Regions from separate parts of the Paenibacillus sp. NPDC055715 genome, predicted to be linked through region 4. Evidence: riboswitches for the same ligand, from Rfam matches in the RefSeq annotation. Region 4 holds a riboswitch; each other region holds the start of a gene.
What was found. A riboswitch is a leader RNA that binds a small molecule or an ion and turns the genes downstream of it on or off. The one in region 4 is predicted to bind cyclic di-AMP.
Positions count from the first base shown of each region.

Region 1 (5,822 bases), on a different contig from region 4:
GGTATTCAGTGCAATTTCGTTCGGCGTCTTTTGCCGCTGTGCGCCTTCCACGAGCGAAATCATTTTATCGATGAACGTCTCACCCGGCTCTGTCGTAATCCGCACCTTAATTCGGTCACTGACCACGCGCGTCCCGCCGGTTACCGAGCAAAAATCACCGCCCGATTCCTTGATCACCGGAGCCGATTCCCCCGTAATCGCTGATTCATCCACTGAGGCAAGACCTTCAATCACCTCACCATCACTCGGAATCATCTCGCCCTGGGACACCATCACAATGTCACCTTTGCGCAGCTCGGTCGAGCTGACCACCTGAATCTCATCCCCGACAAGTTTGCTTGCTTGTGTATCCTGCTTGGATTTTTTCAAAGAGGCCGCTTGCGCCTTACCCCGCCCTTCCGCGAGCGCTTCGGCAAAGTTAGCAAAGAGCAACGTGAACAGCAGGATGATAAAAACCGCCAGATTAAAGCCCATTTCGTTGCCAGTTCCAAAATAACCGGGGAACAGCAGCATAAGCAGCACGACCAGTGTGCCGATCTCCACGACGAACATGACAGGATTTTTCATCATGATCATCGGATTTAATTTCATAAAGCTATCCTTGATCGCATGCTTCAAGATGCTTTTATCCAGCATGCGTTTGCGTTGTTCCTTCATGATCGAGCACCCCGTTCATCCATTCTCATTTTCTTCTTCCTGTTCATCTTCTTCACATGGTCAGAAATTCAGCCACAGGCCCCAATACGATGACGGGCAAAAAGGTCAACGCGCCAATCAACAGCACAACCCCGATTAAAATCGCCCCAAATAGCTTGTTGTCTGTGCGAAGTGTGCCCGTCGTCACTGGAGTCGGTGCTTTAGTATTCAATGAAGCCGCTACAGCTAACAATGCAACTATAGATACATATCGTCCGAAGAACATAACAACCCCTGTTGTCGTGTTCCAGAATACGTTGTTATCCGCAAGACCTTCAAATCCCGAACCGTTATTAGCCGCAGATGACGCATATTCATATATCACCTGAGTCAACCCATGATATCCGGGGTTTGTGACCGCATCGTATCCCCAATGACTCATAAAGGCGAGAGCAGTCGGCACTAGAATGAGAAACGGATGTACCAAAATGGCAATCGCGATCAGCTTCATTTCCTTGCCTTCAATTTTCCTGCCCATAAATTCCGGGGTCCTGCCGACCATCAATCCACATATAAACACACCCAGAATCGCGTACATCAGCATATTCATCAGCCCGACACCCTTACCGCCGAAAATGACGTTCAGCATCATTTCTCCCAAAGCAGCCATACCGCCCAGCGGGGTCAGTGTATCGTGCATATTATTGACTGAACCTGTCGTAGCCGCCGTCGTTACCGCCGTGAACAGCACCGATTGTCCAATGCCGAAGCGAACCTCTTTCCCTTCCATGCTTCCCTGAGAAGCATCCACACCCAGTGCATGAATCAACGGATTGCCCGTTTTCTCCGACACATACGTAATGGATAGGAATACAAGGAACAATACCATCATCGAGCTAAAAATAATCCAGCCCTGCTTGCGATTACGAGCGAACAGCCCAAAGGTATACGGCAGAGAAGCTGGCATCACCCACATCGCCAAAATTTCCAGCACATTCGTCCAGGGACTTGGATTTTCAAAAGGATGCGCCGAATTGGCTCCCGCAAAACCGCCCCCGTTCGTACCCAAATGCTTAATCGATTCCAGCGAAGCAACGGGTCCCAAAGCAATCTGCTGCTGTGTTCCGCTCAACGTCGTAATATCCGCCGTAGGCTGAAGCGTCTGTGGTACTTTCAGTCCGACCAGCACCAGCGTAAGCACAAAGGCCAACGGCAGAAAAATCCGTATAATCGCTTTGATAAAATCCTGAAAAAAGTTGCCCATTCCTTCACCGCGCCGCGTCAATCCTCTCATAAAAGCCGCAGCAACCGAAAATCCGGAAGCAGCCGAAGTGAACATCATCATCGTAACGAACGCCATCTGCGTCAGATGCGTAAGCCCGCTTTCTCCGCTGTAATGCTGGAGATTCGTGTTGGTCATAAAGCTGATCACTGTATTAAATGCCAGTGACGCTTCCATATTGCCATTTCCAGCCGGATTACCGGGAAGCAGTCCCTGCAAGCGCAGCAGCACATAGCTGATCGCCACAAGCACGACATTCGTAGCAATGAAGCTCATAACGTACGTGGTCCAACGCATGCTCTCCAACTTCTTCAAACCTATAACCTTATAAATCAGCTTCTCCGTTCCGCCAAACACCCGATCCGTCCGATTCGGTTCATTTGAGAATACATGATAAATATAGGTGCCCACTGGTTTCACCAAGAGCAGCAATATCACAATCACAATTCCAATTTGCAGCAACTCCATCATCTATTCCCTCCTCCAAAATGCTCCTGCGTTTGGAACAACAGACGGGTTCATAGCACCAAGCGAGTGCACACGTTTGCGAAAGCCCGCTACCTCTGATGCCTCATCCTTGATCTGCTGTCCCCCGCCCGCTTTATCCTGTTTAGCTGATTAGAACTTTTCAGGATTCAGGAGTGCGTAGATTAAATACACAAACACAATAGCCGTAAGCGTAAGCACAACCATCATCCTTTTCGCCCTCCTTTGGAGGTCTGCGCATCACACCAGCGTACAAACATCAGTATCACTCCATAACTCACAGCCATCACGAGCAGCATGTATATATCCATCATGTTCATAACCCTCCCGTATCGGTCCTCAGATCGTCATTCTTACATCCTCGTACAATCACCATACAATGAATGCGAAAATTTTTATTTATATTACCTATACGACTATCCGTTCAGCAGGAAACCCACCTCTCCATTCAAAGTGTAGATCACATGGTCCGCTCCCAAACCTCGATAAATCCCTTGAGGATTATAGCCGTGCGTAATGACATAGATCGAATCTGATGTCAGCGGCCGGCATATTTGCAGAAAACGGCAAGTCAGATTCAAGCTGTTCTCGAACAAATACACGCAACCAATTTCTTTTTTGGGAAAATTCCATTTCCCTGCTTGCATCGTATTGATCCGAACAATATGCTCCACACCCATTTTTTTGAGCTGTCGTTCCTCCTGAGCGCTATTCGTAAGAACCGCAAACGCCAGTTTTTTGAACATAAGCAATTTCACAAAATTTCTGCCCGATTCATTCGGTGCAGTGACAATGATTAGCCGACCTTCCATCAGTAGCTCCTCTCCCGGTATAAAAAGACAACAAAAAGAAGCCAAAGGAAAAAGGCTTTCCTCCGGCTTCTTACATACCCATGATAAAATAAACCATGGCTGCACACGGCGGTTTGTTGCCTCTCCCTGTACGCTTACGAGGTTAGCTGTCGGATTCGGACGTGAGAGTCGCCCTATTTCTGGCACTTGGCCGGAAAATTCACCCCATGAGACACACGGACCTCTAAAAGCCGCATAGATCTCGTTTGGTTCCCCCGCTTTTGCAACTGCAAAATTCAGCGCTATAGACAATTCGTTGCTGCTTCATTCACTTCATTTGAAATTACGTCTGAATCATACACCCGCGCAAGGAATACTGTAAAGCTCACCTGCGGGGTTATAAATCCGCCTTTGGAGCATAAGAGATTAATTATAGCGCTTACAACATAAATATCCTTCTCCCAGCTCCTTCAAGCTCGGTTTTTCATCTCTTTTCAAAAATATCAGGCATGTCAATATTGGCGTATGGAGAGCATTTTTTGTCCTTTTTTTGTAAAAGAGAAAGAAAAACTGCTGTATGCACCTGATAAGCGCCGATTGAGCCTGTTTTTACGATGAGAAACAACGCAATTCGCCCCATTTGCAGTGCAATTTTCCGTTTTGGACAAAATACGATTTTACAGTTGCAGACGTCGCATTACATCTATTATAGACTTGCAAACCTTCGTTAAATTTCTTACAATTTAATTGTAGAAAACCAAATCAGGAGGGAAACCATGACCGTTTATGAATATGATGCACAAACTCTGCAAGGGAAAGAGATTCCGTTGTCCATATATGATGGTAAAGTTCTGCTCATCGTGAATACAGCCAGCAAATGCGGGCTAACCCCCCAATACAAGGCGCTACAAGAACTATATGACCAATACCATGAGCAGGGTCTTGAAATCCTGGGGTTTCCCAGCAATCAGTTTGCCAAGCAAGAGCCGGGTTCCAGCGAGGACATTTCGGAGTTTTGCCAAATCAACTATGGAGTTACATTTCCGATGTTTGCCAAAATAGATGTCAATGGCGATCAGGCGCACCCTTTATTCCGCTACCTCACCCAAACAGCTCCAGGCATATTCGGCTCCAAAGCGATCAAATGGAATTTTACTAAATTTTTGATTACACGCGAAGGGAACGTATTTAAGCGCTATGCCCCACAGACAACTCCGGATAAACTGGCGGGGGATATTGAGAAGCTCTTGCAGCAAAGCTGATAGGCCACTTCATCACCGTTCACAAGCAGCCAATCCAGGCGGCTGCTCCTGTGGCTAGGAAAAAGGGATATTTTAGTGCAGCTTATATAACAAAAAAAAGCATCCAATCACGTTAAAAACGTGTCAGAATGCTTTTTTAACTGTGTCTTGCATGTAATGCGGTCGAGAGGACTCGAACCTCCACGAGCGTACGCCCACTACCCCCTCAAGATAGCGTGTCTGCCATTCCACCACGACCGCAAATTCTAATGTTTCGAGGCAACAGGTTTATTATACTCCCTTGTATTCTATTTGTAAACATAAATACAATAAATATTTTAAATGAGCCGTTTAACCTGTCTGCAAGACCTGGAACACTATGTACGTACCGATCTGCATCCTCAGCTCACATCCCTCGATGGCATGGCTATCAAAAACCTTTATATCGTTGTTCAGCCACCCTATATGAGCAGCAACCGCCAGCGCGGGTGAAATTAACTGATTTCTTCGTCCTGCCCCATTACACGCCTCCAGCATCCCCCTGATGCCTGTTTTCACCCTTCCAGCACCAACGCCAAAAGCACTCCCACCACTTTCTTCAGTGACAGAGTGCTTTTTTATCCAGAATACAACTGCAATTTCGTACAATTAACAGGCTCCCGATGGATTATTCAGACCATCCATCACTTTAATAAGTAATATTTTTATCCAAATTACGTATTTAAGATTGTAAAAACACGTATAAACGTGTATCATAGTTTCAGATGGTTAATTATAACATGTTTACTGATGATTATTATAACACACCAATTATTCCGCAAGAATCCGTAAGGGGCGATTTCACTTGAACAACAAAATGCCTGTTACCTCCTTCGGGTGGGCCATCAAACAAAGGCTTGTCGAACTTCGGCTGGATCAGAAAACATTTTGTGAAACGCATAATATCCCGCCTTCACGCTTGTCCAATCTGATTCACGGCACCCGCAAAGCACAAAGGCACAGAAAACAAGTTGCTGCAATCCTCAACATCGACGATAACGATTATAAGGAGGCACCACCACTCTGAAACCAACGATGTGAGCGTCCCCCAAGTATACGGCACGCTATAACGTCGGCAAACCAAATAAACTCGTCAATCGAACCCACCGGTCCGTTTTACGGGTTTTTAACCTGAGTGATCTTTAGCGAGAAGATCATTCAGGCTGTGTTTTGTCATTCTCACCTTTTTGCTTACGATATTTCGCAAATTCCACATATTCTAATATGAAATTCTGTTCTTCTGTATCCAGGTCCTCTGCCTGGTAATTCAATGGCCCCATCACTCCAAAAAAATAAGCAGCCTTCTGCTCCTGAAGTACGCCCTCACCTGGCTTGACGCCTTTCATT
Region 1 covers NZ_JBSHGA010000001.1:821,486-827,307, forward strand. Annotated here, with positions in the region: gene kdpB (potassium-transporting ATPase subunit KdpB) at 1-657, opposite strand, end outside; gene kdpA (potassium-transporting ATPase subunit KdpA) at 710-2,386, opposite strand; gene kdpF (K(+)-transporting ATPase subunit F) at 2,537-2,614, opposite strand; gene ACWGOO_RS04110 (hypothetical protein) at 2,821-3,216, opposite strand; cyclic di-AMP (ydaO/yuaA leader) riboswitch at 3,332-3,507, opposite strand; gene ACWGOO_RS04115 (hypothetical protein) at 3,680-3,835, opposite strand; gene ACWGOO_RS04120 (glutathione peroxidase) at 3,972-4,457, shown strand; tRNA gene ACWGOO_RS04125 (tRNA-Leu) at 4,615-4,697, opposite strand; gene ACWGOO_RS04130 (hypothetical protein) at 4,788-5,084, opposite strand; gene ACWGOO_RS04135 (hypothetical protein) at 5,281-5,502, shown strand; gene ACWGOO_RS04140 (helix-turn-helix domain-containing protein) at 5,630-5,822, opposite strand, start outside.
Region 1: another riboswitch for cyclic di-AMP. It lies ahead of ACWGOO_RS04110 (hypothetical protein); the one in region 4 lies ahead of ACWGOO_RS20125 (C40 family peptidase).

Region 2 (5,822 bases), on a different contig from region 4:
GCGTTTGATCAATACTTCAGAGTTCCAACGCTTGCGCCGAATTCGGCAGTTGGGTACATCTTATCTTACGTTTCATGGAGCGGAACATAGTCGTTTTTCGCATTCGCTGGGTGTATACGAAATTACACGGCGTATTATTTCCCAATTTGAACGCGATGAATTTTCCGATTGGCCGAAGGAAGAAAGTTTAGTCGCGCTGTGTGCAGCTTTGTTGCACGATGTGGGGCATGGCCCGTTTTCCCATTCTATAGAAGAGGCCTTTCATATGAACCACGAGGATTGGACATGCCGGATTGTATTGGGGAATACGGAGATTAACGCTGTGTTACGGCAAGTCGATGAGGAGCTTCCGACGAAGGTGGCTGCGGTGATTGCCAAAACGTACGACAAGCCGATTGCCGTAAACCTGGTTACAAGCCCACTGGATGCAGACCGCATGGATTATTTGCTTCGGGATGCGCACTCGACAGGCGTCAATTATGGCACTATTGATCTGGATCGTATTTTACGGCTGCTACGTCCACATAATGGAAGGATTGTTGTGAAGGAGTCAGGCATGCATGCGGTAGAGGATTATCTGATGTCGCGTTACCAGATGTATTGGCAAGTTTATTTTCACCCTGTGACGCGCAGCTCGGAAATTTTATTGCGTAAAATTTTCAAGCGGGCGAAGGAGCTGTTTAGAAATGGATATGAGTTTAGTTTTCTGCTGGAGCCGTTGCCGGACCTCTTTCGGGGAGAGCTTACGGTGGAACAATATTTGATGCTCGACGAGTCTTTGATTCAGACAGTGTTCAGTCAGTGGAAACGGGAAAAGGACGAGATTCTAAGTGATTTGAGTGCCCGTTTTATGGATCGCAAGCTGTATAAATATGTAGAGATCGAAAATATGGATACAGATACCATTGACGACATTCGGACAGCGCTGGAGCAGGTTGGTTTGCACCCGGAATATGATCTGGAAATTGATTTTCCGACGGATCTTCCTTATGATGTGTTTCGGCAGGGTGGCTCGACGGACAACCAGATTTTACTGCTGGGACGCAAAGGAGAAGTGAGAGAAATTTCCGAAGTATCGGAAATTGTGCGCTCCATTAGCGGTATTCATCGGGGTAAATATCATATGTACTATCCCCAAAACAAATTGGATGGGGTAAAGGACAAGCTTCCTGACGAAATAAGGAATTATTTTGTCAAACAATAGACAATTATATGACAAATAAAGTAATAAAGGAGACGAAAATTTTGAATTTATTCGACACTCATACTCATTTGGATGCGCCGCAATTTGACGAAGACCGCGAAGAAGTTATAGCACGCGCTTTCGAATCGGGAGTGACCCGTATGATTAATATCGGATTTAACCGTGAGACCATTCCGTCTACCATGAAATTGGTCGAAACATATGATTTTATTTATGCGGCGATTGGATGGCATCCACAGGATGCGATTACGATGCAGGAGGGCGATCTGGAATGGATTGCATCGTTATGCAGTCATAAGAAAGTCGTGGCGATCGGGGAGATTGGTCTGGATTATTATTGGGACACATCACCAAAGGATGTACAGCATCGGGTGCTTCGCAACCAGATTGGACTGGCTCGTGAGCTGAGCATGCCCATTGTTATCCATAACCGGGATGCACATGAAGATATTGTTAAAATTTTGCGTGAAGAAAAAGCGGGTGAGGTTGGCGGAGTCATGCATTCCTTTTCCGGGAGCTGGGAGACGGCTAAAATGGTGCTGGATATGGGCTTTCACCTCTCTTTTGGAGGGCCAATAACATTCAAAAATGCCAAGCAGCCAAAGGAGGTTCTCGCACAGATGCCGCTGGACCGTCTGCTTATTGAAACGGACGCTCCCTACCTGACGCCGCATCCGTTCCGCGGAAAGCGAAATGAGTCCGCGCACGTGGGATTGGTCGCAGAGGCGGCTGCCCAAATCAAGGGAATTACGGTGGAGGAATTAGTGTCAATTACGACCCAAAATGCACTGGGAATATTTGATATTTAGTGGAAAAGTGAAGAAATCGATTAAAATAAAGAGATAGGCGAAGATAATCATGAGTTTATTGCAGGAAACTCAAGAATATTACAATATTTTAACCGAATATTTTTAAAAATGTACTTGAAACCTGCTTTACAACATGAATAGAAACAGGATATCATCTTTTCAGTGAATTGTTGTTTGAGTGTAAACATCAACAGCTCATTTCATGAACCAGTCTCGCTGAGTCCCTTTTACAGGGAACGGGGGAACCGATATGGCTAACAGTACGTCCGGCGTATGGGCAAGAAGGGAACGTCTCTTCCGCCAGCCGGCTCGACCGAAATTCTTTTCCCGGATGGGATTGAACAGGTGGAGGGGCCGTATTTCGATTTCTTTTTGGGTCTTCGGGGTGAATGTGAAGGCGACCGCCATGAGCGGTTGACCCAAGCTAGGGCGTCTCTCTACGTCCGAACCCGACAGCTAACCCCGTAAGCGTAACAAGAGAGAAGCCATCTCGTGCATGATTTTTCCGCATATTCGCACATGCCGGAAGCCACGAAAGAGCTCTCTAGTCTCTTTTTTTGGCTTTTTTGTTGTGAATAAAAGAAAATCTGTCATCATACTGTGATTAAACAGGGGAGGACAGCATGCCGCGAAGACGGGTACATGGTGCAGGACAGTCGCAGTACGGGCTTGTCTTGTAGAAAATCTGTTATAGTCACGTCAATCTCGACTATGTCTTACTCCAGACGGCGGGCTATGTAAGGAGGACGGAGGAAATGGGCATTTTCCAAAAAGAGGAGTCCCATGAGTCACGCTCATCCAGCATGTCTTACGTATTGCGTTGGAAGCAAGAAAATGTGCGCCAGGCTGCTTTGGTTGCTATTTTTCTAATCGCACTAACGATTATGATTTCAATTCTGGTGTACACTCAATCTAAAAAACAGGTCTTTTTTGTCATCGACGGTAAGGCATCTGCGGTAGAAACCCGGGAATTCAAGCTCCAAGATTTGCTCAAAGAGCATTCTATTTCACTTCAGCCGCATGATACGGTTTCGATGCCGCTGAACGGAGCAGTAAAGGATGGGGATCGCGTAGTCATCAAACGTGCCAATCAGGTCAAAGTATCCTCAGGCAATGAGACGAAGAAGCTGTACACAACAGAAAATACAGTAGAGGGTGCCATTCGCGCCTCGGGCTATAAATTATCGTCAAATGATAAAGTTTACCCTGATCTGGATGCCTCTGTTTCGTCTAACATGGACATAAAAATCGTCCGTGTGAAGAAACAGCAGGTCGAACAGAAGCAACAGGTACCTTATCAGGTCATCAAAACGTCCGATCCGAGTCTCTATAAAGGGGATAATCGGGTCATCCAAAGCGGTAAAACGGGTATTGTGGTCCAGCATGTTCAAAAGGTATACCATGACGGAAAATTGGTATCCAAGCAGCTGGTAAACAAGGAAGTCGCGCGGAATCGTGTGGATAAGGTAATTGCGGTAGGAACGAAGAAAAAACCGGTTGTTCTTGCTGCTTCCGTTGGTCCCAAAGATGCCGTTAAGGCAACACGAGTTAGTTCGGGCAATGCTGTCCGTAAAGCAGGTGTGAATTTTAAATACAGCAAAGTATTACAAAACGTCTCCATGACGGCGTACTCCTCACAGGAATCAGGTATCGGTACACGTACCGCATCCGGTTCGCGTGTCACGGAAGGACGCACCATCGCTGTCGATCCGAGTGTGATTCCAATCGGCTGGTGGGTGTATATCGAAGGGGTGGGCTTCCGCCGTGCGGAGGATACCGGTGGCGCAATTAAAGGCTACAAAATCGATGTGTATTATGAGAGTTTGGGTCAGGCCAATCAGTTTGGTCGGAAGCACGGTAAAACTGTATATGTGATTGGACCCGTGAAGCCTGAAATCAACTAAAAACGTGTTGTATATGTTTAGGGCAATGCGATAGTATTAACATCATAGTTATGCCATGCTAAGAAGAGGATACCCTCTTCTTATTTTGTTTTCAAAAGCAGGGAAAGATGAATATAGCTTACTGTGTAGCAGTGGAGGGAAACGCAAATGATCAAGGAAGTGATCGTGGTAGAGGGTCGGGATGATACGGTGGCTATTCGCCGTGCTGTCGAAGCGGATACAATAGAAACGGGCGGCTCTGCCATTAATAAAATGACGCTGCGCAAAATTGCACTAGCGCAGGAGCGGCGGGGTGTCATTATTTTGACCGATCCCGATCATGCAGGGGAGCGCATCCGCAAAATTATCGCCTCCAAGGTGCCCGGCTGCAAGCAGGCCTTTATACCAGAGGAGGAAGCGACGCGCAAAGGGGATATTGGCGTGGAGAATGCCTCGCCTGAAGCGATCAGACATGCTCTCGCACGGGTGCATACGACGGTGGAAGGGGCCGATCCTCTAATCGATTGGGCGGATCTGATTGACGCCGGACTTATCACCCACCCGAATGCTGCTGCACGACGTATGGCTTTGGGTAATGTGCTGGGTATTGGTTACTGTAACGGTAAGCAGCTACATAAACGGCTCGCTGTGTTCCAGATTAGCCGTGAGGAATTTGCCGGTGCGCTGGCACAAATTGAAAGTGAAGGATTGTGATATCCGTATGACAGGGATTCAAGATATAGCAACACCAAGGCGCACGAAGGAAATTATTCAGCGGCACGGGTTTTCGTTCAAAAAGAGTTTGGGACAAAATTTTCTGATTGATCAAAATATTCTGAACAAGATCGTGAATGCTGCGGGATTGGACGATACGAAGGGCGCACTTGAGATCGGTCCGGGGATTGGCGCTTTGACCGAGAAGCTGGCGCAATCGGCCAAGGTAGTTACTGCTGTCGAGATTGACCAGCGGCTTCTGCCTATTCTCGAAGAAGTGCTGGCCCCTTATGAGCATGTGAAGGTACGCCATGGGGATGTGCTGAAGCTGGATTTGCGAGAGGTATTCGCTTCCGATTTTGCCGGGGTCAGTAAAGTGAGCGTCGTCGCTAATCTGCCGTACTACGTCACTACACCGATTCTGATGAGGCTGCTGGAGGACAAGCTCCCTCTGGAGAATATCGTCGTCATGATCCAAAAGGAAGTGGCTGAGCGTATGGCTGCGTCTCCTGGGACGAAGGATTACGGCAGTTTGAGTATTGCAGTGCAATATTACAGCGAACCTGAATTGGTCTGCATCGTGCCGAATACGGTGTTTATTCCCCAGCCGAATGTAGAATCGGCGGTCATTCGTCTGCGTGTGCGGGAAGTGCCTCCGGTAGAGGTGGTGGACGAGCAGCATTTCTTCGAAGTCGTTCATGCTTCCTTTGCTCAACGCCGCAAGACCATTTCGAATAACCTGAAAAGCCGCTTCTTTACCAAAGAGAACAGGGACACGCTAGAGCCGCTGTTGCTTCAGGCAGGCATAGACCCTTCCCGTCGGGGAGAGACGCTGAGTATCGAGGAATTTGCGCGTCTGAGCGCTGTGTTGCTGGAAGCCGGGATTTCCTGAGCTGACGCACGAGCTACCGCTTAGCAGTAGTCAGGGGGCCTCTGGTTACGCTCTGCACGGTTGTGGCTGGGATGCATAAGCTCCTGAGAAGGATAAGGAACCAAACTGTGCATTCACCCATACGATATGGGAGGGGTGATACAGTGTGATGATTTTAGGAGACTTGGTCGTTCGGAAATCGTACGGCGGAGACGTCACGTTTCGCGTTGAGGGCATCCAGCGGGATAAAGCGATCATTAAGGGGACGGAATTTCGGTTGCTTGCCGATTCCCCCGTGAACGATCTGGTCAAGGTGCCTGCAGACCAGATTAGCGGGAAGA
Region 2 covers NZ_JBSHGA010000011.1:10,003-15,824, forward strand. Annotated here, with positions in the region: gene ACWGOO_RS17550 (HD domain-containing protein) at 1-1,204, shown strand, start outside; gene ACWGOO_RS17555 (TatD family hydrolase) at 1,246-2,013, shown strand; cyclic di-AMP (ydaO/yuaA leader) riboswitch at 2,218-2,500, shown strand; gene ACWGOO_RS17560 (G5 domain-containing protein) at 2,769-3,917, shown strand; gene rnmV (ribonuclease M5) at 4,065-4,610, shown strand; gene rsmA (16S rRNA (adenine(1518)-N(6)/adenine(1519)-N(6))-dimethyltransferase RsmA) at 4,618-5,502, shown strand; gene yabG (sporulation peptidase YabG) at 5,651-5,822, shown strand, end outside.
Region 2: another riboswitch for cyclic di-AMP. It lies ahead of ACWGOO_RS17560 (G5 domain-containing protein); the one in region 4 lies ahead of ACWGOO_RS20125 (C40 family peptidase).

Region 3 (5,822 bases), on a different contig from region 4:
TGGGTGTGAATCTCTTTGATCGGCGGGGCAAACGACTCGAAATTACATCAACAGGCCGATTTGTATATACATTCGCGCTGGAGCAACGGCAACGGCAGCTCCGCTTTTTGCAAAAGCTGTCCCAGCACAAAAACGAAGCCCAGAGCATGCTTACACTGGGTGCGAGTCTGACGACACTCCAAACGACGCTGCCTACGCTCGTCGAAGCTTTCATGAGCAAGCATCCCCAAACCGAGCTGAAGCTGCTCACGGGCAAAACCCATGAAATCGTCGCTTTTGTACGCGACAAAAAAGCAGACGCCGGTATTGTCGGGTCTGCCATTCATGAGGCCGGATTGCGTTGCATTCCGCTGTTTGACGATCACTTGGAGCTAGTCGTTCCGATCGGGCATGAATTAACGATGAAGACGGGAACGGTCTTGATGAAAGACCTGCAAGGATTACCGATGATTATTTTTTCCAAAGGAACCTGGTACCGCAGTCTGACGGATGACCTGTTCCAGCGCAGCAGCATCATGCCGGATATTCGTATGGAAATCGACTCGTTCGAGGCGATTGTGCGCCTGCTGCCGACCTGCAAGGCTTCCGCATTGCTGCCCAAATCCTACTTGCGCAGCGAGCTGCTGCGGGATAATGGGCTGACCGCGCTGTACTTGCCTGATTTGAAGGAGACACGGCGCACCACCTCCCTCATCTACTCGGAGACGACCGATCTGGGGCCGACAGCACGGCGCTGGATCAGCGAGACGCGGGCATCGTTTGCGGGCTATCGTATGGTATAGAGGAGATTAGCCTTCCTCATTCACGTTAACGACTTCATCCTCGAAGCGGCCGATATTCTCATTGGAGCCAATGATGACCATAATATCGTCCGCTTTTAGCCGATCCATCGCTGTTGGTGCAATCAGGATACCGTTCGCCGTATGAAGCGCCACGATGCTGCAACCAAAGCGAGTGCGGGCATTCAGCTCAGATAGCGTTTTGCCATGCAGACATGCAGGGACGTTGAGTTCCACAATACTGTATTCCTTGGACAGCTCCAAATAATCAAGCAAATTAGGCGTGACCAGTTGATGCGCGACCCGTATCCCCATATCCCGCTCCGGATAAATGACCCGGTCCACACCGAGCTTTTCCAACGCCCGTCCGTGCAGCACAGAAATTGCTTTGGCAACGACTTTGCTCACACCCAGCTCCTTCAGCAAAATGGCAGTTAGGATGCTGACCTGAATATCAGCACCAATTGCAACAATGCCGCAATCGAAATTGCGGATGCCCAGTGATCGTAGTGAATCCTCATCTGTAGCGTCCGCCACGACGGTGTGCGTCAACAGCTCACTCATACTGTCCACAACATCCTCATTCCGGTCGATGCCAAGCACCTCGCACCCCATATCTACCAATTGCAAAGCCAGGCTTGAGCCAAATCGTCCCAAACCAATAACTACAAACTGCTGCGTTTTCATATCTACTCGAAAACTCCCTTATCCTATAATCATTTTGCCTTCCGGATGACGATATAATTCCTTACCCTTTTTCGGAGTCATTGCATAAGCGAGCGTGAGCGGACCTAATCTGCCCGCAAACATCGTCAGGGTAATGACCAGCTTGCCTATAACTGTCAAATCAGGTGTAAGCCCCATGGACAATCCCACCGTCCCAAATGCAGACACCGTCTCGAACAATATCATCAGAAAATGATGATCTTCGGTTGCCGACAAAATCATCGTCACGCCAATCACAAACAGCAGCCCCAGCAGTGTAATGGTCAAAGCCTTGTAAATTCGCCCCTGCGCAAGCCGATATTTGAACAGCACAATATCCTCCCGACCCCGCAGCATCGAAATCACGGCTCCAATGAGCAGCGCGAACGTTGTCGTCTTAATCCCGCCCCCAGTAGAGCCAGGAGAGGCACCAATAAACATCAATATAACGATGAAAAACTGCGTGGCCTGTCGCAAGCCAGCGATATCTAACGTATTGGCACCTGCGGTGCGCGGTGATACGGACTGGAATAAAGATCCCAGCAGCTTTCCACCCCAATCCAGCGGGCCCAATGTCTTCGGATTGGTAAACTCGAATACAAAGATGACGAGCGTGCCGACTACAATCAGAGCAGCCGTCATACTGAGTACCACCTTGGTTTGCAAGGACAGTCTCTTGCGCTTGCGATATTCAGTCAGGTCCGACATCACGACAAAGCCAATGCCACCCGAAATAATCAGAAACATAGCTGTAAAATTAACAATCGGATCATACACATAACCTGTCAGGCTGCGAAAGTGACCAAATAAATCAAAGCCTGCATTGTTAAACATGGAAATCGCATGCCAGATTCCAAAATAAATCGCCCTGCTTACAGGCATATCAAAGGACCAGCGAATCGCGAATATCGTGGCGCACACGCCCTCAATAATTAGCGAGTACAGCAACACCCTACGAATCAATCCGACAATTCCCTCAACAGAAGTCTGATTCATCGCTTCCTGCAAAATCAGGCGCTCCCGCAAGGAAATACGACGCTTGAACACCAGCGCAATCAAAGTAGCCATCGTCATAAAGCCGAGACCGCCAATCTGGATCAGCGCAGCGATAACCACCTGACCAAAGGTGGTAAAGAAGGTGCCGGTATCCTTAACGACAAGACCTGTCACACAGGTTGCGGAGGCAGCTGTAAACAAAGCATCTATAAATGCAAGCGGCTTCCCCGCTGTATTGGAAATCGGCAGCATTAACAACAAGCTACCGATAAGAATGATAATGGCAAAGCCCGCAACGAATATCTGCGGTGGAGAAAGCCGAAGCCATCTTGCATGGGGATTCATCTATTTATCACTGCTCCTACTTGGTGAATTATGAACATGGAGACGCTCCGGGTGCAGATTGTTCTTCCGATTGCTGTTACCCCCGGATTTTTTTCTGATTTTATAAGCCCTTTTAATGGTTAAAATCCGGTGGTAAAGGCAAACGCTGGCGCTTCTTCAGAACAATTCTGCCCCCTCCGCTACTACCAGCTCATAAAATCACCAATCTCTTTTCAGTTTCTTTAGTCCGTTTTTTTAGCAAACAGAAAAGTATCCGCAAAGGAAGCAGCGCAGCGTTCCATTTGAATCTGGAGAAGCGGTAGCGCTCGCCTTTGTCTCTGAATTTTAACCTTAACAGGGTTTATCTAATCCAATAAAACTCAGTGACAACAGCGATCGGAAGATCAAATGGAGCGCGAAGCGGACTTAACTCAGCAACGTTTTAATCGCACAAAAAAAGACACCGGAAAACCGAATGCCTGACTGGGTTCCTGCTCACAGCCTAAAAGGTTAGCTGGCGGATTCGGGCTGCACAGTATGCCCTATTCACACTTCCAGTCCAAGACCGGCTGTAACATCCACCCCAGTAACATAGTTCCCCCATTTTCCTAAGAAATTCGGCTCAAATGTATATCGTTACCTATGTATTTCATATCCATTGCCTCAAGATTATAATCCTTCTATATACAGAGCACAAAGCCGGTTTCGTCTTAAATTAGTGGTAATTGGAGAATAGGACTCCTTTAATCGCAGCTTATCTTATTTTATTGAAACTTTAAAGTGCTTTCACTCCATTTTCATGAATATCGTAGGTCTGTTGGCGAGAACCTGTGCAGTATGATATCTTTAATGGATGTTCTTATTTACAGATTAAGGAGGAAACTCATGAATCCTATCGGGAAACCGGTCGTGCTCACGGCCAACTTCAAAAGATTAGGCTTGCTGGGCGGGATTGGCCTGATTTGCTTTTTTGTCTTTCAATTGCTTATTCCCTCGTTGAGTAATCCGAATCCGGAGGCACTGACGAGCGCCAAGGTCATCAGCAAGCAGGAAGCTGTCTTACACGCGCTGGACTTTGCCCGCTCCAAGCTGGGGTATACCGAATCGCAGCCTGAAAAGCCTATTGTGACCTATCAGGCTGAAACGGATCTGTATGGTTATTTATCCAGGGAAAAGCTGCTTCAACAGTATGACCGTACATGGAAAAAAAGTTATCCTTACGAGACCTTCCGGGTTGACTTGCCAGAACCTTCTTCCAAAAATAAACTGCAAATTCATGTGGATTTGTCCACAGGCAAAGTTGTTAGCTTTAAACGAATCACCTCCAGCACCAGTTACACACAAGCTGATGTTTCTACGGATGAGGAGGAACGCAGCAGGCTTATACGTGCAGCCGAGGGAGACATGACGCTGGAAGCGAAGAAACAGGCAGCAGGAATCTGGGTAAAACGCTTTGGCTTTAAACCGTCGGACTTGAAGCTCGCGACCGCTGAAGGCGAGGGTGGGTTGAAGTATACCGTGGACGATAAGAAAATCGGCTCCTCGGTGCTTACGCTCGCGTTTACGTTTGAAGACGGGGATGTGCGCTCGTTTACACAAAGCTTTTCTGCCCCACCATCCTATACGGATTATGTTAAAAAACAAACGTTCTGGGCTAATTGGATGACCTATGCAGGCTATGCTTTATTTAGCTTGGCGTTAGGCATACTTGCCATCGTATACGCTTCACTCACACGACGTCACACTTCCTTTGTACGTGGCATTGTTCTTTCTGTTGTATATTTTATTGCCAGCATAGCTGGGACATTAAACATGCTACCTATACTGCAAGCCGAAGCAGGTAGACGGGGCATGCTTGTTTTTCTCATGGTTATGCAAATGGTTATTACTTTCGTCATGGCCGTATCGCTCTACTTCTCCTTGGTCGGCGGTGACGGGCTGATGCGCAAGATTGGACTGAATGCATGGCCACGCGCCAAAGAGCCAGGCTACGGGCTATACGTACTTCGCAGTATGTATGTGGGCTACTTGTGGGCATTTATTTTACTTGGGGTGCAATCCATTTTGTTCTTTGTACTGGAGCGCACGTTTAATACGTTCTCCACAACCGATGCCACACAATCTCCTTACAACATGGCTTATCCATGGCTACTGCCGATTATGGCCTGGATGGCAGGTATTGGAGAGGAAGCCGTATACCGTCTGTTTGGTATTCCGATGGTGAAAAAGATGGTGAGGAATACTTTTGTTGCCTGTCTGATCACCACACTGATTTGGGCACTGGGGCATACTCTGTATCCTGTATACCCAGTATTTTCCAGACCAATCGAACTGACCTTCCTTGGATTGCTGTTCAGTTTTGTGTTCCTGCGTTATGGCTTTATTGCCGCCATGTTCAGCCACGTTATTTTTGACAGTATTTTGATGGGTCTTAGCGTGATGAGTTTGGGAAATACGGTAAACCTGACCGCAGGTTTGTTCTGGATCGTACTACCGGCCATCGTGGGCTACATCATTTACTGGTTTAGTCCAAAGAAGCCCAATCGAGTCATGTTTGAGCCCATAAAAAAAGAAGAGCCGTATTCTACGACTCCTCCTCCCGAAGGGCAGCTATAATCTGACGCGCAAGCTTATCACCGATAGAGAGAGGCCGGAAGTCTTCGACGCTGGCCTCTCTTATTTTTTTAAGTGAGCCAAAATGCTTAAGCAGCAGCTTACGCCGCTTCTCGCCAATTCCCGGAATCGAGTCCAAACGAGAGGTTACCATGGATTTGCCCCGTTGCTCACGATGGAATGTAATGGCGAATCGGTGGACCTCATCTTGAATCCGTTGCAGCAGGTAAAATTCTTCACTGTTACGGGCCAGTGTCACGGCCTCGGGAGAATCCCCCACCAGTAGTTGAGAGGTTCTGTGCTTGGCATCCTTCACCAGACCACACACAGGAATGAACAAACCTAACTCATTCTCCAGCACATCCACAGCAGCCTTAATCTGTCCACGTCCACCATCCACGACGA
Region 3 covers NZ_JBSHGA010000009.1:97,869-103,690, forward strand. Annotated here, with positions in the region: gene ACWGOO_RS16315 (LysR family transcriptional regulator) at 1-782, shown strand, start outside; gene ACWGOO_RS16320 (potassium channel family protein) at 789-1,466, opposite strand; gene ACWGOO_RS16325 (TrkH family potassium uptake protein) at 1,485-2,825, opposite strand; cyclic di-AMP (ydaO/yuaA leader) riboswitch at 3,289-3,437, opposite strand; gene ACWGOO_RS16330 (CPBP family intramembrane glutamic endopeptidase) at 3,690-5,420, shown strand; gene uvrC (excinuclease ABC subunit UvrC) at 5,389-5,822, opposite strand, start outside.
Region 3: another riboswitch for cyclic di-AMP. It lies ahead of ACWGOO_RS16325 (TrkH family potassium uptake protein); the one in region 4 lies ahead of ACWGOO_RS20125 (C40 family peptidase).

Region 4 (5,822 bases):
CCGTGAAAATAATCTTGAACAGTTTTGGAATCCGTTTAATTTCTGCCATCGGGAAGGCCATAAAAATACTTGCTGCCGTTCCGACAAAAATAATCATGTAAGCAGCGGGGTTGTTGACCAAGTTGACCACTGGCGCGCCTTTGAGAATCATCCCGACGACCAATGATATAATCCCGAGTACAAGTCCGATAATGGTTGAAATTTGCATGATACACCTCATCCATGAGAATAGATTTTGAATCCTTTCATGCCGCTGGGAGCCGTCCTTGCCCCAGGCACGTCATTACAAGACGGATTATAGTATTTATCGACAAAACTCTCTTTTTTGTTAAGTACGAATTTCCGGTATAATAAGGTGATTATGTAATGAATGGTGGAATAATTGGAGGAAATGGCATGGGAGTGAAGCACGGACGGGAGTATGAACAAATTTTGAACGATTTGACAGAGGCTTTGGGGAGCATTCCGGATAGCTATGAATTTTTCGAAATGGAAGCAGAAGATTGGGACAGGCTGGATCCGGCAGGGCGTCAGGAAGTCAATGAAGCTCTGGCGGAAGACCTGTTTTATGCGCTGGGTACAGAGCCCGTTATCGCTGTGGGCAGCGGCGTTGTCATCAATGAACCGGAGCAGCACCGTATCTATGTACTCATTGGAGATGAGGAGCTGATGTCGGTACCTTTGATTTGAACAGGCCGTCTTATGGATTTATCAACGGGGAGGAGTCGTATCATGCCTTTTACACAAGAAGAGATTGAAGCACATCTGGAAAAGCTGGAGGGTTGGGAACTGGAGGAAGGACGCTGGATTGTCCGGAAATATAATTTTTTCAGTTTTATGAAAGGGATTGCATTCGTAGATGAAGTTGCTGCTATATCAGAAGCATTTAATCATCATCCATTTATTACAATTGATTACAAGACCGTGACCCTGCGCTTAACCTCCTGGGATGACGGTGGCATTATGGCCGTGGATATTAAGGAAGCCCAACAATATAATGAAGCTTTTGAGAAAATGCGTAGCAGTCATTGAGCCGATCATGGTCTGCCGTATGATAAAAGCGCCTTCGATATACAACAATGCAGTTGTATGCTGAAGGCGCTTTATCATAGAACACGAGGCTGGTGGTCGGGATGATATACCATACAATGAAATGACTTCTTGCCATCGGGAGTCTGACGTTCATAGGTATCCGTAAGCTCAAATTCGGCTGCCTTGTAAGCCCGGATGGCGCGCCTATTCCAGGTCAGCACCTCCAGATCAATTTCATTCTCCGGGTTGCGTCGTTTGGCTTCCTCGGCAATGGCACGGACAAAATCGGCGCCTCTGCCATGTCCACACAATTCGGGGTGCATTCCCAGACCTAGCCGGGTCACGCCAATCATCGGGAAATATTGAGCAAATCCGGTTAGTGTGTTCTCGTCATCCAGTACGGCAACATATTGCTCTTGGCGAAGCGTGGGGCTTCCAAATTCGACTTCAAGCGCCTTCATTTGTTCCCAAGGTAGCCAGCTGTATATGTTGTAGGGTGGATCATAGCGCCATTCACAGATTGCAGCCGCCTGATGCTCGTCCATCGGGACGATCCGGTAGTTAGATACTGAGGCCGGCATGTCTTCCCATCTCCTTTTATAGGTACCTAAACTATTAACAACAGATTGTAGACAAGTTATTGGGGATTGGCAAGCGTGTTTATTTCATACCCAATTCGGGCATACATTCAAATAAGAAGGACTTACTGCTCATATGCTCCCCCAGCCGTGACGGTAAAACCGACGATGTTCGCAAAAATTGAAACCTTCTGAGGTGTCAGTTCGTCAGTAACGATAACGTTTCTGATGTTGTGGACATAAAAAAACCGCAATTCGATTCCAGCCAGAATCAAATTGCGGCTCAGGGTTAGCTTGCTGTTCGTTAGTTATTCTACGTTATCGTCATCAGGAGTTTCAGAAGCTACGGCGTGGTAAGCGTCTGTGCTCATAATTCTTCTTGCACCGATATAACGGTTAGCATAATAATTTTCATTCAGTGAGCTAACTACTACACCACGTGAAGATGAGGAGTGGGCAAATTTCCCTTCACCTATGAAGATACCTACATGGGAAATGCCTCTCCCTGTGGTGTTAAAGAACACCAAGTCTCCAGGTCTCATTTCATCGTGGGATACGGAAGATCCCATTTTAAATTGTGATCCGGATTGATGGGGCAGATTAATCCCCAATTTTTGATATACATACATTGTGAAGCCGGAGCAATCAAACCCGTCGAGTGTAGTGCCTCCGCTTCTGTAGTTCGTTCCTTTGGCATCTTGGATGACCTGGTCCATCTTGGAGTCTGCAAATGCACTGCCGCCACCGAATGTAAAAGATGTAAAGGCAATGGCAAGTCCCATGGCTGCGATCGTTAGCTTCTTCTTCAAAAAAAATATACCCCTTCCAATGCCTGCGAGGTTAGCTTAAGGATTCGGTAGAAGGTTCCCCTATGACCACTCTGTTGCGAGATCAATTCACCCAAACTGGTTCCCCCGCTTCCCAGGTGCCAGGAATTAGGCTTAACTTAAGATGTGCACCTTGGAGAGCAGTATTCACGATAACGATGTTTTTAAGGCAAAGATTACAATAAAGATTACAAAGTTGTTACTATCAGTTCACTGCAATTATTGTAACAAAGCCGGCTGGATTTGGCAAATGTTTCATTGCAAAAAGTTACAACAAAATCTGCTCCCTTTATCGCGGGAACAGATTTTGTTAAGAGTATTCAGTTATATGCCGTTTGCCTGGATATGAATGGAGATGGATAGTTGCCTGTCGACAGCCAGAGATTGTTCGGGAGGAACGGAGTGAAGGTTCAACCTCTGCCGGAGATATCGGTATGCCATAGTCGGTACTGTGAACTGATGTGCCATAGCCTGACCAAACTGGTAACAAAATGATACGTTTGCTGGAGAATGAGTGCCAGCATGCCCGTCCAAATCATCGCCACCGTGCCGAACAGACCAAGGACGAGCAGCATGCCTGCGCCGAGCAGAAGCGAAATACCGATGGCCGGGAGGATTTGGCGAAAGAAGGCGAGCAGCGACGACAGTATGGCGTGACCACCTACGGTGCCTAGCTGCATGTACAGGATGCACTGACAGATGAACCAGCCATAAGCGATCCAACCGATGGCATAAGGCAGTACATGTAGGAGATAGGCGGGAGATTGCAGCGCCCCTGCTACGATAGGGTAGAGCTTTGGCACCACCCAGAAAGCAGGGAGCAGCAGGAGTCCAAGCTCGATGACGTAATAGATCATTGATGACAAGCCATGACGTTTCATCCCACGGAAGAAGGACAGACTTTGCGGCTCGGTCGCATGGGTATGCAGACTTTGGTATATTCCCGCCCGGATGAAGGGGGTAATCAGTGTACGCAGCACCGTTGTCCCCAGTAGTATCCACAGGTACATATGGACCTCTCGGTTGTCCGTCAGGGCAATCTGGCTCTCCATCCAAAACAAGGTCTGTCCCAGTTCATTTTGACCCTGATCGGGGTAGCGCAGCAGTAGGGGAGTAACGGCGGATTGTACCAGCCGATAGAGGAAAACGCCCCATAGCAGTCGATACAGAAACAGAATGATGACAATATAAAATTGTATGCGCACAAGCGCCCAGCCTTCTTTTATTACAGTACGCATCTATAGGCACCTCACCATGACAGACTTCCAAGCAGTGTCTCCAGCAGCTTGGTTACACTTATGCTCCAACGGGTCTGGTTTTTTTCGTTCAGTTCGGCCTTCAGGCTGTTGTTGATATGCTTGTTCTCCAGCGCAATCGTGTACAGCGGATCAACAACCACATGGGAGACCGCAGATGCACTTTTGAGTCGATAGGTGATGCTTTTGCCAGTGCCGTCCCATGCCTTGAATATCGTTGTGCCGTCCTTGAAGGTGAATTGAACAGGGACCTTGGGATAATCCGCCCCTTTTTTGCTGAGTGTAATGGTTGCTTCGTATCCGTTGGCCAGCTTGCGGTTCGTAATGCGGTCCACTGAAAAATCCGCCATCTGGCCGTCGTATACATATTGTTCAAAATAATGGCTCCACGAACGTCCGGTGACTCTTTCGACGATACGCTGAAAATCCTGTGAGAATGGATGCTTGAATCGGTAGGTCTGGACGTAGGTACGCATAATGCGGTCCATTTTTTTCGCGCCGACCTGGCGTTCAATGCCACGTAGTACCAGCTTGCCCCGAGAATAAGCATTTTGTGCATATTTAGCAGCCGAGCCGTACTTCCAGGACTCACGGTTTAACGGCTGAGGGGATGATACCTGTCCAGACTGTAACGGCAAGTTAGGGATGAGCCCATATTCCTGCTCCATGAGTCGTTCCTCTGCATAAGAGGTAAAGCCTTCATCCAGCCATGGTTCCTCGAATTCGTTGTTGGCCACCATTCCATAAAAATATTGATGCCCAATCTCATGAACCACCGTCCGTTCCAGACTATAGCCGGGATTCAGATTATCCGCCGCTGCGGCCGTAATGAGTGTGGGATACTCCATGCCGCCCGCGCCGCTGCCTGCTTTGGGTGGTACAACGATGGACAGGGTTGAATATGGATAAGGCCCGTACCACTTGCTGTAATAGGAAAGGGCGGCCTTGGCTGCGCTCATATAGCGCCCCTTGAGCTCCTTGTGCGATGGGTCGAGATACAGCTTGATTTTGACACCCGGCACCTCGGCAGAAGAAAATGGCTCTTCTACGGCTACAAAATTCGGTGAAGCGGCCCATGCAAAGTCGTGCACGTCATCGGCATAGAATTGATATATTTTTTGTCCATTTTGCCGGACTGCTCCACGGGTGGGAAATCCGGTTGCGGCCACGATGTGTGTTTCGGGCACTCGAATCCGCACACTGTAAATTCCGAAATCTGCGTAAAACTCGGAGTTTCCATGATACTGATGCAGATTCCAGCCTTCCTCGGCGCGTCCGCGCTGTCCGGCGGTTTCGTAGACGCTGAGTTTGGGAAACCACTGACCTGCCATGACGAAATCATCTGTTGCGCCCATACGTGCGAAGATGGCGGGTAGCTTTACCTCAAACTTCATATATAATGTAATGCTTTCACCGCCTCGGACCGGCTTGGGGAGACGTACCTTCATGAGCGAGCGGTCGTTCACGTTACCGTCATCCGGCTGCACGTATTGAGTCCGGTGCATGAGGGATAAACCGTCTTCCGTTTTAAGTTCAGTTAGTGTCATGGAGCCAAAGCCGTTCTTGGGCATGGTGTCGCCGCGCAGCTTGCCCCCGGATTCCTTCATGAAGGTGGTTTCCATGGAAGAGAAGGCATTGGGGTACAGATGCAGGTACAGATCGTTCACGGTTTTGGTGCCCGGATGCTTCCATGTAAGCGTCTCGGTGCCCCTCAAAACCTGTCCTTCTTCCAGGGACACGTCAATGTGGTATTCCACCACACGCTTACTAAGAATTTCTGAAGCGGGCTGTGGAGGACTTTTGGGCACGTCAGGCGGGATGTTTGCCCCCAAGGGCTTGCCTATGTTTGGCGCAAGCGTAGACTCTGACTGGGGCTGCCAGGCAAACCATAACGTCCCTGCGAGGAGACCGAGGGCTAGTGTAGACAATAAAACGATTTTGGTGCGTGCTGTGGTCATACAATGGATACCTCCCGTTGACAAGCATCTACAGCATGTATATGTTTGCTTTCGGGAGATTATTAGTTAAAATATTTATAGTGTAGAATGAGTGTGAAGACGGAAAATGGAGGCTTAGTGACGCATGAGTGAAAATCAGCCGGACGGCAAAAAACAGATTGCACTGAACAT
Region 4 covers NZ_JBSHGA010000017.1:42,956-48,777, reverse strand. Annotated here, with positions in the region: gene motA (flagellar motor stator protein MotA) at 1-208, opposite strand, end outside; gene ACWGOO_RS20140 (hypothetical protein) at 397-690, shown strand; gene ACWGOO_RS20135 (4a-hydroxytetrahydrobiopterin dehydratase) at 733-1,032, shown strand; gene ACWGOO_RS20130 (GNAT family N-acetyltransferase) at 1,107-1,613, opposite strand; gene ACWGOO_RS20125 (C40 family peptidase) at 1,919-2,419, opposite strand; cyclic di-AMP (ydaO/yuaA leader) riboswitch at 2,425-2,562, opposite strand; gene ACWGOO_RS20120 (hypothetical protein) at 2,848-3,675, opposite strand; gene ACWGOO_RS20115 (M1 family metallopeptidase) at 3,687-5,651, opposite strand; gene ACWGOO_RS20110 (YwhD family protein) at 5,776-5,822, shown strand, end outside.